2 regions of the Nostoc sp. CCY 9925 genome follow, and region 2 is predicted to be linked to the other one. Evidence: predicted binding sites of a transcription regulator. Region 2 holds the regulator's gene; the other holds the start of a gene.

Region 1 (4,769 bases), on a different contig from region 2:
AAATAAACGAGACATCCACCACCGCCAAATCAGGAATGGGGTCATTTTCGCCATACAAATCATTTGGCCGTAGCTGTCGTAAATTGGTGCGTTCGCGCAAAATCACTCGCGAATCATTTCTCAAGAGCCAGTCAACTTGTCCGTAACCGACATCAATACCGTAAACTAGTTTGGCCCCAGCTTTTAACAAACAATCTGTAAAGCCACCCGTAGAAATTCCACCATCTAAACAAACGCGACCAACGACGGGAATCGCAAACACTGTCAAAGCTTTGGAGAGTTTTTCACCACCTCTAGATACAAAAGGCGATCGCTCTTTAATATTTATTTGAGCCGCAATATCAACTTCTGTACCAGGTTTATCAACTACCTGCTGATTAACAGTAACTTCCCCCGCCTGAATTAACCTCTGTGCCAAAGCGCGAGAAGAACATAAATTTAAATCTACTAATAATGTGTCAAGTCGTTGTTTAGCCAATTAACTAGACTCTCCTGGTAAGATTAAACTTAAAGCACGATTAATAATTTCTTCTCGGGTAACCAGCCATCAGCAATTTTTATTGTGCCTGACAATACATTTATACTATAAATGTTGCTGCCGCTATTTCAGCTATGTAAATTCTGCTAAATACCGCTACTGTCTAAGGGCTGAATTTTATAAAAAAGATATTAAATTTTAGCCTAAAAGTTATATTTTTTTGTCAAAATCAACACATATTTCTCTTTGGTTTTAAGATTAAACCTATATGCATGAAATGGAACAAATTCTTTCCAAAATTCAGGTGAAGCCGCAGGAGTGAAATTACTGCATTCTAACCTGATATTTAAAACAGGAGATAGGCTATCATGACACAGCAAAATGCTGCGCGACTTTTTCAAGCCGTAAAAAAAGATCAAGCATTACAGGAAAAACTCAAAGCAACAGCCAACCCAGAAGCTTTCATCAAAATTGCTCGTGAGCGTGGCTATGAGTTCACCGTTGAAGAACTAGAGACTGAGATTAACAAATTGTCAGAAGAAGATTTAGCCGCCATCGTCAATCCAGGATGGGGGACTAGACGCCACCTTACTCCTAGATAATTCCCCTAGTTTAGGTTTCCTAAAGTATAGGAACAACTGAATTTCCAAAGGGATTTACAAATAAAAAGTATTCGATAGCATAGTTGTTGACAGTCAACAGCTATGCTATTGTTTTTATTTACTTGAAGTTCTTCAAATTGGCGACTTGCGTAGGCGTAGCCCATCGTAGATATCGCTTTAACTTCTTGCTTCTTCGAGAATACACAACTAAAAACAATTAAGATACAGCAAAATACGTATATTACGGTAGTTTAAAAAACACAGCTTTAACCTAACAAAACTATTTTACACAGGCGCGATCGCCAATTTTAAACAGCAGATTGAGGGTTCATAAAAAAGCGATCGCCCCATAAAATCGAAGTGCGATCGCTGTTCACAATTATTGTAGGGTAGGCATCTTGCCCGCCCTTAAAATCTAAATATCAATTTCGCTCAACTCGCGTGTAATATGATCGAATGGTTCATCTACAAAAGCAGTATTAGCCACACCTGCTGCTGCTACTTGTTCCTTAGCTAGATCCTTGAGTATTTGGACACCGCGAACTGTAGGGCCAATAGGTACTCCTAAAGAATTGTAAGTTTCTCGCAGTCCTTGTAACACTCGCTCATCTAACACATTTGTATTGCCAGCAACCAGCGCATAACTGGCGTAGCGCAAGTAATAGTCTAAATCCCGTAAACAAGCTGCATAACGACGAGTTGTATAGGAATTTCCACCAGGACGAATCAATTCCGGCAGTTCTTCATATAACTTTAAACCAGCCTGCTTGACAAGCCCAGCCGCATTAGAGTTGATCGCTGCCGCCGCCTGTACTCGTGCTGTACCACTGTCGAAGTAAGACTTTAGACTATCGAGCGCATTCCGGTCAAAATACCGACCAGCTACGTCATAATTCTTAATTAAACTTGTTACCGCATCGCGCATTCCTTTTTCTCCCAATCGTTGCTATCTATGGTTTGATATTTATTTGGCTGCATTTATGCACCAGTAAATTTTTGTGCTATTAAAAATAGATTCGGCACAAAAACAAACTATCCACTACATAAGGATTCTATGCCAAAGTTGACCCCTATGTGATGAACTTTCCAGTTTTGTACAGATGATCGGCGAAAGGTTAATATAACCTGTAATCCAGATATCTGTAACACAAACTACAAAATACCCTAATGTCTAGTATTTAAGATATTTCAGGTGTGTCACGGCTTGATTGAGATCAGCAGGGTTAGGATGCTTTGGAAGATTCTGGTTTTACTTTAGGAAATTGGTAGAGAAGGAGTAACAATGACAACCCCACAAGAAGTCTTGAAATTAATCCAAGACCAAAAAATTCAGCTGATTGATCTCAAATTCATCGATACAGTAGGGACTTGGCAACACCTGACACTGTACCAGAACCAAATCGACGAGACCGCATTTACTGATGGCGTACCTTTTGACGGTTCCAGCATCCGGGGTTGGAAAGCGATCAACGAATCAGACATGACGATGGTACTCGATGCCAACACTGCTTGGATCGACCCATTCATGGAAGTGCCAACGCTAAGTATAGTTTGTAGTATTAAAGATCCCCGCACGGGTGAACCGTACAACCGTTGTCCACGGGTGATTGCCCAAAAAGCAATAGATTTCCTGGTTTCGACTGGTATTGGTGACACAGCTTTCTTTGGCCCTGAAGCTGAGTTCTTCATTTTTGACAATGCTAGGTTTGCCCAAACTGCCAACGAAGGCTACTACTTCTTAGACTCCGAAGAAGGTGCTTGGAATTCCGGCAAACTCGGTACAGATGAAAAACCCAACTTGGGTTACAAACCACGCTTCAAAGAAGGTTACTTCCCAGTTTCGCCGACGGATTCTTTTCAAGATATCCGGACAGAAATGCTGTTGACAATGGCACAATTAGGTGTACCCATCGAAAAGCATCACCACGAAGTTGCTACTGGTGGTCAGTGCGAACTGGGTTTCCGGTTTGGGAAATTGATTGAAGCTGCTGACTGGTTGATGATTTACAAATATGTCATCAAGAACGTTGCTAAGAAACATGGCAAAACCGTCACCTTCATGCCAAAACCAATTTTTGGCGATAACGGTTCTGGGATGCACTGTCACCAGTCCATTTGGAAGGATGGCAAACCTCTGTTTGCAGGTGATAAGTATGCTGGCTTGAGTGACATGGCGTTGTACTACATTGGCGGTCTTCTCAAACACGCACCAGCACTGCTAGCAATTACCAACCCTAGTACCAACTCATACAAGCGCCTAGTGCCTGGTTATGAAGCACCAGTTAACTTGGCTTACTCTGAAGGGAACCGTTCTGCTTCTATCCGTATTCCTTTGTCTGGCACTAACCCCAAAGCCAAGCGGTTAGAATTCCGTTGTCCAGATGCTACTTCTAACCCCTACTTGGCATTCGCCGCCATGCTTTGTGCTGGTATCGATGGCATCAAAAACAAAATAGATCCTGGTTCTCCCTTAGATAAGAATATCTATGAACTCTCTCCAGAAGAACTAGCAAAGGTTCCCTCAACTCCAGGTTCTTTGGAATTGGCGTTAGAAGCACTGGAAAACGATCATGCTTTCTTGACAGAATCAGGTGTCTTCACAGAAGACTTTATCCAAAACTGGATTGATTACAAACTGGCTAACGAAGTCAAGCAGTTGCAATTGCGTCCTCATCCCTATGAGTTTTACCTGTATTACGATGCTTAATTAAGTACCGTATCTAACTAAAAGTTTAAAATTTGCCACCCTAGAGGGTGGCTTTTTTTCATGGAGCATTGGGGATGCTGTAAAATTCTCTCCCATCTCCCCATTAGCTCATCGTGGCGTTGCTGCGTCCATAAATCATCCGAGTCGTCGCATCTATCTTCCCTTGAATGGGGTTCCAGTAGTGAGACGCTTCTTCAGGAAGACCAAGTTCTTGTGCAGCACGCATCAGCATTGATTGTTGGCGATTCTTGACTTGCTGATGTTCACGAACCATTAACGCACGAGATTTTTCTGCGATAGACATAACCATAGTCCTCCCTGCTTCTGTAGTGAATATATATTTTCTGTTTCTCTCTAAAAACTAATATAACAGAAAAAACTGTAACATACGATACTGTTTTGAATTGATTTTCAGAATTTTAGATTTTGAATGCGAGTTTATATGTAAGAAAAAGCTTTGCTGTAGAGGCTTTTGGGGATTTTATTTTTCAAAATCATTATTCAAAAGCAATAACATTGTTTACAAAAATTTATATGATATCTGTTACTTAAGTAGAGATTGAGTAATTGATTTTTTGAACTTTTACCCTTTTTTTATTAATCCAGTAGGAATACGGCAGTTACAAAAAACTAAGTTAGGATCGAATATAGGTTTATAAAACTTTATATAACTTTATGACAGTTACCTACCCACGTAAATTTCAGAATGCTTTGGGTGCAAGGGAAATCTTGAAACGGGTGGTATGCGATCGCCAGATCCATTTAATTACCCTGAATCGCTACCGCTACAGCGAACAACGCAGTTGTAAAGACCTGACAGACTTAATCGAGCAACTGAATGGACAGCCACAAGAACTAGTGCGGGATTTGTCTCATCACATCTCAGATGAAGCTCGTCATGCCATGTGGCTGACTGATTTACTCATCGATCTAGGAAGCGATGTTGGAACTCCCCCCGGAACTTCCTATATTGATGAATTCG
Region 2 (4,769 bases):
ATTCTTTGAGGCGAGATTCCCGCTTGGCAATCACTTGTTCTCTAGCTGTAATTTCTAAATTACGCTTTTGAATCAATTGATCGAGTTGGGCAATTTTGCGATCACGTGCTTCTATCACTTCTTGGCGGTTGGCAAGTTCGCGATCCCGTTTTTCGATAGCTGTTTTGGCTTCGTCAATCGCTTTTTTCGCTTCAGCATACAGTCGTTGACGTTCTGTCTTTAGTAGTTCAACTGCTGCCTGTAGTTCCTGTCGCTGATTGTAAACGCTTTGCAGTTCAGCTATGGCTTTTTGGTACTGACTGACAACTATATTTAGTTGCCCCTGAGTGCGCTGGAGTTGAGTTTGAGTTTGGGCTTGCTGCTCAATGGTGCGGTTAAGCTGGGCTTGAGTTTCCCTTTGCTTAGCATTGACCGCCTGCAAGGATTGATTAATTGCTTGCAAGTCTTGTTGTGCCTTTGCTTGGGCGATTCTTGCTTGATTTAGCTGACTCTCTACCTGACTTTTCTGGGTTTCTGCGGTTTTTAACTGTTCCCGCTTTTGCCTGAGGTCTGTTTGAATATCTTCTAACTCAAAGACTCCTTGCCGCAATTTATCATCAGCAGCGAATAAAATCCCTAAGGTTGATGCTGAAATCAAACCGCCAGTAAAAATTGTTACTAATACTGCGGTATTTTTTGGGCGAAGGTTAAAGAGTGAGAGGCGGGCTTTGCCAACTCGTGTGCCGATGCGATCGCCCACGGTTGCAATTACGCCTCCCAGAATTAAAATTGCTGCGATGAGGATGTATCCGGTGGTCATGTTTAGCTACCGAAATCCTTCCAGATACAGCCTACTACTTTTAAGCATTTTCTGTGGAGAAGTGGAGGTTGGCAATAGCTGAAATTACTCAATTTTAGATTTTCCTTTAGCTATTTAGTGCGATCTTGAAAAACACAACACGTGCCGACTCCGCTAACTCCAATTGTTTTTATGTGAACTGCCGACTTAAGGTAACGGGTTTATGCACAGTAATCTTCTTCTTGTGGATAGAAATCATCTTTTTCTCACGCAAATCCCCTAGTAGCCTTGTAACTGTAACACGAGTCGAACCAATTGCCTCAGCGATCGCTTGATGAGACAACTTCAAATCAATTGTGATCCCATCTGCACAGGGAACTCCAAAATCACGACAAAGAATTAATAAAAAACTCACCAACCTGGAACCCATATCTCGGTGAGCAAGAGTTTCAATCATCATCTCTGTCTGTAAAATTCGCGAAGACAGACCTCGCAGCATTAACATTGATAATTCTGGATTTTCCTTGAGTGCTTGCTCAACTTGTTCAATTGGTGCCGACAGTAATTCCACAGGGGTAAATGCAACTGCATGGTAAAACCTATCCGATTTATTTCCTGTCAGCAATGACAATACACCAAAAACACTATTTTCTCGCAATAGTGCTACCGTTATTTCCTCTCCTGCCTCGTACACCCTGGAAAGTTTCACAGCACCCTTTAAAAGAAAATAAACTCGTTCGGCAGGATCGCCAGGAAAAAAGATCGTTTTATTGCGTTCAAACGTTTCCACAACTGGCGGAAACGCCCCGGTCGCCATCTGACGAAAAACATTTGCTAGGGCTTTATCTTGTGTCACGATCATCTCCCTTCCCCTACCCAATGCCGGAAAAACAAAAACTAATTACCTAAGAATACACCTGAAAATTCAATAAAGCACCGTCAACCTTTCTGTACTTTCCTATACTCCAACTAATTGCTTCCTAACTCTTTGTTTATAATGATACATAATTGTCGATCTATTCAGCTATAAATTGTTGATAAACGGTTCCAAGTAGCTGTATTAAAAAGCTTTTTTGAAGAACAAATAAAGACAACTTGAGAATATCTTTAGAAAGAATCAAGAATTTTCTGACAGCAAAGACCCTTACCAATATTCATTTTTGCAAATCCTGTGTAAAACGAAGACAAACTAGCCTCAGATTCTAGTATGCTCCTAATCATCGATCGCATTAACAATTCCTATGCTGAATCTGACTGGAAAAAATGCTTTGGTTACAGGTATTGCCAATAACCGCTCCATTGCCTGGGGCATCGCCCAACAGTTGCACAAAGCAGGAGCAAATCTGGGAATTACCTATCTGCCCGATGAACGCGGCAAAATGGAGACAAAAGTTGCCGAATTAGTCCAACCCCTCAACCCCAGCTTATTTCTTCCCTGTAATGTTCAAGACGACGAACAAATTCAATCTACCTTTGAAACAGTACGCGATAAGTGGGGAAAGCTAGACATCCTGATTCATTGTCTAGCCTTTGCCAACAAAGAGGATTTGACAGGAGATTTTAGTCAAACCTCTCGTTCTGGCTTCAAAACTGCTTTAGAGATTAGTACTTATTCTCTGGTGCAGTTAAGCGGTGCAGCTAAACCCTTGATGACCGAGGGAGGTAGTATTGTCACCCTGACGTATTTAGGAGGTGTCAGGGCAATCCCTAACTATAACGTCATGGGAGTTGCCAAAGCAGGTTTAGAAATGAGTGTGCGTTACCTGGCCGCCGAACTAGGGCCGCAAAATATCCGCGTCAATGCAATCTCCGCAGGCCCTATCCGGACTTTGGCATCTTCAGCAGTGGGCGGAATATTAGATATGATTCATCATGTAGAGCAAGTAGCTCCCCTGCGACGGACTGTCACTCAGCTTGAAGTGGGCAACACTGCGGCTTTTTTATGCAGTGATTTGTCCAGTGGCATTACCGGACAAGTTCTGTATGTAGATGCAGGATATGAAATTATGGGAATGTAATTAGGGACTGGGGATTAGCTACTGGGTATTGGTAAAAATTCAGTCCTTAATCCTCAGTCCCTATTCCCCAGTCCCCAGTCCCCAGTCCCCAGTCCCCAGTCCCTAGTTATTATGCAAATCACCAAAGCTAATTCCAACTACAACCAGTTAACTACAACCCCTCGGATTGCTACTGTTCATCGCACCACAGGGGAAACTGATGTCCAAGTTACCATCAACCTTGATGGTGCAGGAAAATGCACAGCAGCAACAGGCATTCCGTTTTTGGATCACATGTTGCATCAAATAGCCTCCCACGGGTTGATTGACTTAGATATCCAAGCTAAGGGAGACTGGGAAATTGATGACCACCATACCAATGAAGATGTAGGTATTACCTTAGGACAAGCTTTGAACCAAGCACTAGGCGACAAGAAAGGCATTGCTCGCTTTGGTAATTTCCTTGCACCATTAGATGAAGCTTTAGTTCAGGTAGCGCTGGACTTTTCTGGACGCCCTCACCTGAGCTACGGTTTACAAATTCCTACCCAGCGCGTAGGAACTTATGACACCCAGCTGGTACGTGAATTCTTTGTGGCATTGGTTAACCATAGCCAAATGACACTACACATTCGGCAACTCGATGGCATTAATTCTCATCACATTATTGAGGCGACATTTAAGGCCTTTGCGAGGGCAACACGCCTAGCAGTGGAAATCGATCCTCGTCGTGCTGGCGCGATTCCTAGTTCTAAAGGCATCTTGTAAAGGGCAGAGGGGCAAAGGAGACAATAGTAACTCCTAACTCTTGACTCAGCACTCACTCTGTTTGCAATAATTATCACACTAAGTGGTGATTATTATCACCCTGTCGGGTAACTTGTAATAAATACCAAGCTGCTAATTGTTGATTGAACCGAGATGAAGTCTGTTCCAGATGACCCTGATTCTCAAGTGAATACGACAAACACTTTGCCAGTAGTCGTAACTTCTGAGTTGCGAAAAGTTTATCCTACTGGTTTTTGGCTAAATCAAAAAGTCGTATCTCTTAAAAGCTGTTGTTTAAAAGTTTATCAAGGCGAAACCTTTGGCCTGTTAGGACCGAACGGTGCTGGTAAAACTACGCTTTTAAAACTGTTGTTAGGGATTATTCGTCCAACTGATGGACGAGGATTATTGTTAGGTAAGCCACTTGGCGATCGCAATGTTAAGCAATACATCGGCTACCTACCAGAAAATCCTTATTTGTATGATTATCTGACCGGGTGGGAGTTTTTGCAGTTAGCAGCTGGGCTATTCCAAATTCCTGAAAGCGTACAACACCGACGCATTCCCCAACTGCTGGAATTAGTAGGTTTATCCCAAGCCGATGCCCGCAAAAAACTGCTGCGCCGATACTCCAAAGGAATGTTACAGCGTGTTGGTATGGCACAGGCGCTAATTAACGAGCCAGAATTGGTTTTTCTAGATGAACCGATGTCTGGTCTCGATCCTCTGGGACGCTACCAAATGCGGGAAATTATTCTGGCTCTAAAAGCCGCTGGCAAGACGATTTTTTTCAACAGCCACATTCTCAGTGAAGTAGAACAGATTTGCGATCGCATTGCCATCCTCGCTCAAGGTGAATTAATTTGCTCTGGTTCCCTCAATGAACTTTTAGGTGGAAGCAACACATATCACGTTAAAGGTCAAGGTGGAGACTGGGAAATTCTCAAAAAATGGCTACCTACTTTGATATTTGAGCCTGATGGTTCCTGGCAAGGTACACTACAAGATGATTACTATGATTTTCTTGCTAGTCTTCGTCTCATGGAGGGTAAAATTATTGCCATGAACTTGTCCCATCAGTCCCTAGAAGAGTTTTTTATTCAACAAATCAAAGCAAAAAATAACTCGTTTAATTCATCTGATTGCTAAATAATTTTCTATCTCAAACCTGAAGACTGCCGATTTTAATGTTGGCAACAACTGTTACTCGTTACATATTTTCTATC

What was found. The regulator NtcA, encoded in region 2, controls nitrogen genes in cyanobacteria. The targets are predictions, from matches to a motif close to TNTGTANNNNNNNNTACANA.
Region 1: a site for NtcA is predicted at 2,220-2,239, ahead of glnA (type I glutamate--ammonia ligase). Genes of this name have one in related genera too.

The regions. Positions count from the first base shown of each region.
Region 1 is NZ_CAWUDO010000018.1:84,374-89,142, forward strand. Features, by position in the region: gene ACM0OY_RS12400 (TlyA family RNA methyltransferase) at 1-478, opposite strand, end outside; gene ACM0OY_RS12405 (Nif11-like leader peptide family natural product precursor) at 847-1,080, shown strand; gene apcB (allophycocyanin subunit beta) at 1,496-2,005, opposite strand; gene glnA (type I glutamate--ammonia ligase) at 2,363-3,787, shown strand; gene ACM0OY_RS12420 (hypothetical protein) at 3,891-4,091, opposite strand; gene ACM0OY_RS12425 (ferritin-like domain-containing protein) at 4,463-4,769, shown strand, end outside.
Region 2 is NZ_CAWUDO010000013.1:55,042-59,810, reverse strand. Features, by position in the region: gene ACM0OY_RS09630 (DUF3084 domain-containing protein) at 1-799, opposite strand, end outside; gene ntcA (global nitrogen regulator NtcA) at 969-1,640, opposite strand; gene fabI (enoyl-ACP reductase FabI) at 2,020-2,796, shown strand; gene hisB (imidazoleglycerol-phosphate dehydratase HisB) at 2,908-3,543, shown strand; gene ACM0OY_RS09610 (ABC transporter ATP-binding protein) at 3,697-4,692, shown strand.